DNA from 2 places in the Brevibacillus sp. HB1.3 genome. Region 1 is predicted to be linked to the other one. Evidence: predicted binding sites of a transcription regulator. Region 1 holds the regulator's gene; the other holds the start of a gene.

The links. The regulator LexA, encoded in region 1, represses DNA repair genes until DNA is damaged. The targets are predictions, from matches to a motif close to CGAACATATGTTCG.
Region 2: ruvC (crossover junction endodeoxyribonuclease RuvC) is a predicted target of LexA. The motif match lies at 1,558-1,571, and genes of this name have one in related genera.

What each region holds. Positions count from the first base shown of each region.
Region 1 covers NZ_JABMIT010000010.1:23,750-27,166, forward strand. Annotated here, with positions in the region: gene HPY31_RS21275 (hypothetical protein) at 1-1, opposite strand, end outside; gene HPY31_RS21280 (DUF4269 domain-containing protein) at 89-664, opposite strand; gene HPY31_RS21285 (DUF456 domain-containing protein) at 773-1,258, shown strand; gene lexA (transcriptional repressor LexA) at 1,309-1,932, opposite strand; gene yneA (cell division suppressor protein YneA) at 2,095-2,430, shown strand; gene HPY31_RS21300 (DUF896 domain-containing protein) at 2,507-2,704, shown strand; gene crcB (fluoride efflux transporter CrcB) at 2,800-3,165, shown strand; gene HPY31_RS21310 (HelD family protein) at 3,204-3,417, shown strand, end outside.
Region 2 covers NZ_JABMIT010000014.1:56,812-60,228, forward strand. Annotated here, with positions in the region: gene ruvB (Holliday junction branch migration DNA helicase RuvB) at 1-379, opposite strand, end outside; gene ruvA (Holliday junction branch migration protein RuvA) at 384-1,001, opposite strand; gene ruvC (crossover junction endodeoxyribonuclease RuvC) at 998-1,498, opposite strand; gene HPY31_RS25100 (hypothetical protein) at 1,664-1,855, opposite strand; gene HPY31_RS25105 (hypothetical protein) at 1,988-3,073, shown strand; gene HPY31_RS25110 (BofC C-terminal domain-containing protein) at 3,159-3,417, opposite strand, start outside.

The sequences.
Region 1 (3,417 bases):
TATAGGATGTCCTCCTTAATGATCAGTTGCAACACCAGTCGCTGTTTACCCCTTATGATTCCAGGAAGTTGATAGATCTGCTAGCAGATTAATCCTTTCGTAGGAGCTGAACTCTTTGGCGTAATTCCTGTTCGGTCAACGACTCCAATTGCAACAAGGCCTCATACGGATCATCACCCGGAATATGAAAGTATCGAGCAAATGCAGGCTCTGTTTTGAGTCCGTCTTGCTTCAGAGCCCTGATATGTATACAAGCATCCAAGCCCCCTATATCTAACAATCGTGCTTCGATGTCCATATGACGATAAGCATTTTGCTTTTCGACTGCAACTGGTTGAGCAAACAATTCAAACCAAAAGCTAGCTGTGAAAAACGAAATAACGCACGTGGGAATCCCTTTTAGATCGAGTTGTGTCACTTCAAAGCTGGTTAAGCAGCCAAACGCTTTACGAACAACCTGCTCAAACTGATTCAGATCATGACTCTCGCAAATAATATCCAGATCGCTTTGCTCAACATCAATGTCCAATGGGATGGTTCCGGCAAGCACTGGACGGTAATCGGCTAGTACTTCCAGGATATGCGTCTGTTGAATCGCTTCCCACGCCGCTTTTTGGCGCATCGTTCCTCTGCTCAAGTAAGAGAGATCATGCCAATTTTTCATGAAACTACCCCCATGTCTACTTTCTTTTAAAATAGTGTAGACAAAAGTGAATAAGTGCGCAACGAAATTGGTAGTCACTCGTATACCTAAATGAAGGGAGTGTAGTGGATGGAAATACTTTTGTGGGTCGTGGTTGTGTTATTGTTCCTGTTAAGCATCGCAGGAATTTTTTTACCCGTTTTACCTGATACGATCTTGCTGTGGGCGGGCTTTTTGCTCTATCACTTTTTTATTGCAGATCCGGGAGCGGGATTGCCGACATCCTTTTGGTGGGGAATGGTCGTTCTAAGCATTCTGCTTTACGGTGCTGACTTGCTGACGAACATGTACTTCGTGAAAAAGTACGGGGGGTCCAAGTGGTCGTCTATAGCTGCAGCCGCCGGAATTATCCTCGGGATTTTCGTCTTCCCACCGTTTGGTATGCTGATCTTGCCGTTCGTATTCGTCGTTCTCGTAGAGTTGATGGTGCAGAAGCAATCGATGGAGCGAGCAGTGAAAGCGGGAGTAGGCTCACTAATTGGATTTTTGGGCAGTGCGGTCGTAAAAGTCATCTTGCAAGTTACGATGATCATCTGGTTTTTTATCGCCAGATAACATATAGAAAACAAAAGGGACAGCCGAGGCTGTCCTTTTTTACGTGGAAACTAGTGAATGAGGCGATAGACACCAATGACTTTACCGAGAATGGTGACATGCTCCAGAATGATCGGTTCCATCGTGGCATTTTCCGGTTGGAGACGGAAGTGGTTCTTTTCTTTGAAAAATCTTTTGACGGTCGCTTCATCTTCTTCTGTCATGGCTACGACAATGTCACCGTTGTTCGCTACGTGCTGTTGGCGAACAATGACGTAGTCTCCGTCGAGAATCCCAGCATCAATCATACTATTCCCGGAGACGCGCAGCATGTAGACCTTGTCGGAAGTCACGATATTGTCTGGAAGTGGGAAGTATTCTTCCACATCCTCAATGGCTGTAATGGGCTGTCCAGCTGTTACTTTTCCGATTACTGGCACACGGACGACAGAGTCTTCGAAATTGTCTTGAAAACGATCTTCATCTGAAAGCAATTCGATGGCGCGAGGTTTGGTAGGATCTCGACGAATGAGGCCTTTTTTCTCTAAGCGTGCCAAATGACCATGTACTGTTGAGCTGGAAGCGAGTCCGACAGCCTCTCCAATTTCACGTACAGAAGGCGGATATCCTTTATCACGAACTTCCTTTCGTATGAACTCGATGATGGCTTGTTGTCTACTCGATAATTTTGACATAGAAAGACACCCCTGATTCCTCGAACATATTTTCCTATATTATACCATGGGAGCTTGCGTTCGACAAACATAAGTTCGTTTCGTTGTTGACATGAACATATGTTCTCATTTATGATGAGCTTACAAGAGAACAGAACGTATGTTTGTAAGGAGGCCATTATCATGAATTCATCGACAGTACGTAATCGTTTTGAGAAGAAAGAAGAACGTCGTGTTCGTTTTGGTATCACGAGAGGTCAAGCACTCTTGTTTCTTATTACATTTACTCTCTTTTTTTACTTATTGACCGAACTAGTGTTTGCTGCTTCGCCAATGGACGAGCCACAAGGCATAGAAGTAATCGTACAATCCGGAGATAGTCTATGGTCGTTAGCCGTTCGCTACTCAGATCAGCATACGGATGTGCGTGACTATATCATAGAAATCAAGGAAGCGAACGGTTTGGATAGCAACTGGATTTACCCGGGTCAGACTCTGATCATGCCTGATATGCCGTAAGTGTTCGGCTGTCTTGCGGGATTATTCGAATATGGTATAATGAAGCGGCACTACTACAGAGTGGGAGGAACCAGCAGTGGTATCTGACGCAGAAATTAAACGCATTAATGAATTGGTCAAAAAATCTCGCGAAGAAGGTTTAACCGAAGAGGAAAAGCTCGAGCAAAAAGCATTGCGCCAAAAGTACATTGACGCCGTTAAGCTTTCACTGAGAGCAAATTTGGATTCCATCCGTTATGTGGAAGACCTTGAAGAAAATAAGCCAAAACAGTAAGATAACAATTACTGATACGACAGACATCCTCGCTTGACGCTAGGGTGTCTTTTTCTGTGACATACATAACGCTTTGATTGCCAGGGGGGAAAGCGATGGCGTGGATAGCTGTGGCGGTTGGCGGAGCAGTTGGCTCTCTAGTGCGCTACCTATTGTCTTTACTCGCAAATCAGCCGGAATGGCCGTGGGGAACCTGGATCGTCAATGTTTGTGGATCCTTGATCATTGGCATCTTGTTCGTGCTAGGGAAAGAACGGGGCATTTTATCTCCAACACTCTATCTCTTATTTGCAACGGGTGTCATGGGAGGATTTACGACTTTCTCTAGCTTCTCCTTGGAAGTGGTCACTTTTTGGGGAGAAGGACATCTGTTGCGGGGCACTTTATATGCCCTTCTCAGTTTGGGAGTCGGTCTACTTTCATGTGCTGTTGGAATATGGCTGGCCAGGCAATGGGCCTGATACGTTCAAAGACACGATACATGTGAGGGGGAATGAAGGTGAGTACACAGCATCGTGATTATGAGTTGGAACAAAAAAAGCTGGATGAAACCATTTCAGCTATTGATGAAGAAATGGAGCAGATTCGCAATGAAATTCGCGAGGCAACTGATGACTATGTGAAACAGGTCGTTAACTCTAAAAAGGCAAAGGATTTGCGCTACCTGGAAGATCAGGGGCGAGAGAAGCCTTATTTCGGCAGAGTGGACTTCT
Region 2 (3,417 bases), on a different contig from region 1:
CCGGATACAGAACTTCCTCGACGCTTCGGTTAAGTCTGTGAATCTCGTCAATAAACAGGACATCGCCTTCTTGCAAATTCGTCAAAATCGCTGCCAAATCACCGGGGCGTTCAATTGCCGGACCAGATGTCGTGCGGATATTCACACCCAGCTCATTTGCGATAATTTGCGACAAGGTCGTCTTCCCCAGACCAGGCGGACCGTACAGCAGTACGTGATCCAATGACTCTTTCCGCATTTTGGCTGCTTCAATAAAAATTTTCAGGTTTTCCTTCACATGCTGCTGACCGATGTATTCGTTTAAATAGCGAGGACGGAGGCTCAGCTCCGCCGCATCTTCTTCCCAATTCATATGCGTCGTGATGATCCGAGAATCCAAAATCCTACCCCCTCATGAGCAACGCAAGCCCTTGTTTGATGAGCTTTTCTACACCATCGCCCTCTTTTGATTTCTCAGACAGCGTGTTTCTGATTTTTTGCAGTTCACCATCAGAGTAACCCAGTGCAGTCAATGCATCGAGTGCTTCATTCAGTGCAGACACAGCTTGCTCGCCTGCTGTCAAATCACCCGCTGCAACAGTCAAAATCGCAGATGGTGTGTACCCTACCAATTTATCCTTCAAATCGAGGATAATGCGCTGGGCTGTCTTTTTCCCAATCCCCGGAAATTTCGTCAAATAGGTAACATTCTCCTGTTGAACCGCCATCACTAGCTGCTCAGGCGTCGCAGCGGCCAGAATAGCTAATCCGCCTTTTGGACCAATTCCGCTAACATCGAGCAGCTTGCGGAACAAATCGCGTTCATCACGGGTGGCAAAGCCGTACAGCAGGATGGCATCTTCCCGCACGTGGTGGTGGGTAAACAATTTGGTTTTGTTGCCCTCATACCGAACGAATTGGTACGGGTTTGGGCAAAACAGTCGATAACCAATTCCACCTGTTTCGATAACTATGTATTCCGAATCGAGATAACTAAGTGTACCTTCTACAAAATCAATCATTTCTTGACCCCTTCCGAAATGGAAATGAACGCTCGAAACTGTGCGTGCGTAATCGCAATGCCCAATGCGTCCGCCACGTCGTCAGGCTTTGGTACTTCCTTTAACCGCAATAGGAGCTTCGTCATTTCCTGTATTTGCTTCTTCTCTGCTCCCCCGTATCCAGTCACAGCTTGCTTGACCTGCATTGGGGTATATTCATAAACCGGCACACCAGCTAGCTCTGCTGCAAGGATAATAACTCCTCGCGCTTGACCAACTGTAAAGGCCGTCGTCACGTTTTTATTAAAGAAAAGCTTTTCGACGGACATTTCATCGGGACGATAGGTTTCCAGAAGGCTCTGCATTGCCTCAAAAATCTGTTTCAATCTAAGCGGTACTGGCAATCCAGCTTCTGTTTGAATGCTTCCATATTGGACGGGACGCAATTGGCTGCCCTCTTTATCCACAACCCCGAAGCCAACAATCGCAATGCCAGGGTCAATTCCTAAAATGCGCATAGTCCACTCTCCGTGAGCAAAGATTCTACTCTCTACTGTAACACAAAGCACCCAAAAAGCGAACGTGTATTTCCATTTGATATCCAAGTACAAAAAGTCGATTTTTTTTGAACAGCCATATAAAAAACCCGCTCCCTATAAAAGGAACGGGTTATACGGCGTCTGTTAGTGTTTGTTCATTCCGAATGAATCCGACACATCATGCTGCATGTGGGCATAGTCGTCTACGCCACTTTGCATGTGCTCTTTGATCTTGTTGATCTGTTGGTAATTGAGCTTGTTGTGCCCCTGGTTCAACTGAACGTACAAACGCTGATGGAACTGGTCTTTGTAGCTACCTCTAGGCATGGTAGACATGGTCTAAAGACTCCTCCTTCGATCACCGTATGAAATCAGTATGGCGTAAGTGCAATGGCGTTATGATACCAAGATTTACGCCACATAAGCCATACATCTTATTGAAACGATAAGCTGTGGAGGTGTTGGTTATTGCGCAGCAAAGTCCTTATTATTTGTATCTATTTTTTCGCAATCGCACTGTCCATGCCGTACTCTGCGCTTGCCAAGATCAAGAACGACATCACGGTCACCGTATCGGTGTCACCCGATTCCTCCTTCCAAACAACTATGTCCTTCCTTGACCAAAAGCAATTTACGAAGCGGATATTGGGCTCTACTATCGAAATCGCCTCCTATAACCCGCATTGGGTACGCGCTACATTGACCGTAAAAAAACGAATGTATGTATATGATCACGATGGCCAGCTTTATGAAAAAGAAATGCCACGTCGTTATGTGTTGGCAAACGATCTTCGACAGCAGATCGAAGAAATGGTCAAGTCCGTAGAGGCAGTCCATTTTGCACAAGCCATTCCCTGGGAACAGGTGAAAAAAACGTTAAAACGGATGGAGTTCGGTACGGTAATTGATTTAGAGACAGGACAACGTTTTGATGTCCAGCGCAGAGCAGGTAGTCGCCATGCCGATGTTCAACCGTTGACGCGCAAGGATACACAGATCATGAAGAGCATTTATCAGGGAAAATGGTCGTGGAAGCGCAGGGCCATTCTGGTAGAGGTAGACGGTACTTATTTTGCTGCATCCATGCACGGAATGCCTCATGGTGCTGGTGCGATTAAAGGTAATGAATTCCCGGGGCATTTTTGCATCCACTTTTTTGGCAGCTCCACCCATCGACGCTCTGAGCCCGATCCCAGTCACAGCATGATGATTCTCAAAGCCTCCGGGGCACTTGCAACTACACTAAAAGGGGCGTCACCTGAAGAATTGGTCGGCTATTTCCTCACCGCTCTGCATGAGCACGACACCCATTCGATGCGAATGACAACAGACGGCTTCACACTTCCAGAAGAACTGTCCGCGATCGAATCTGTGCGAACGTCAGAAATCGTCATACCATCAGACGAACGTGGTCCCCTCTTGATAGAGGTGCCTGTTCGGCTTGCGTACATCGCAGAGGAAGGCGGGAATTTTCGACGAACATGGAAGTTTCTTTTGCGCCGTGAAGTCCCGGGGGAACGCTGGCGAATCATTGCGGTTGAACTAAATCCGTAGCCATGGAAACAAAAATCCCTTTCCAGTCCACACGTGCTTGTTACACGAAAGGCTCGAAAGGGATTTCTTTTCGGTTTACCCGTATTCATTGTCCGCTCCATTGGTATTCGCCATAGGTAGACAATACACTGTTATACTCTGCCAAATTCCGAATGCGAATCCCCCGTTTCAGATTCTCCCATTCCTCTTTTGGCAGACTCGCTTCCATTTTTGCCGTATCGATTCGATAAAAGGTTTGCACGACATCTTGTTCAACGGGCAGACCATGAAACAGGGCAAGCATGCCGTCCGCAGCTATTCCGATATGTCCATTTTCCTTGCACGCTGGCGCTATATCCTGTTCG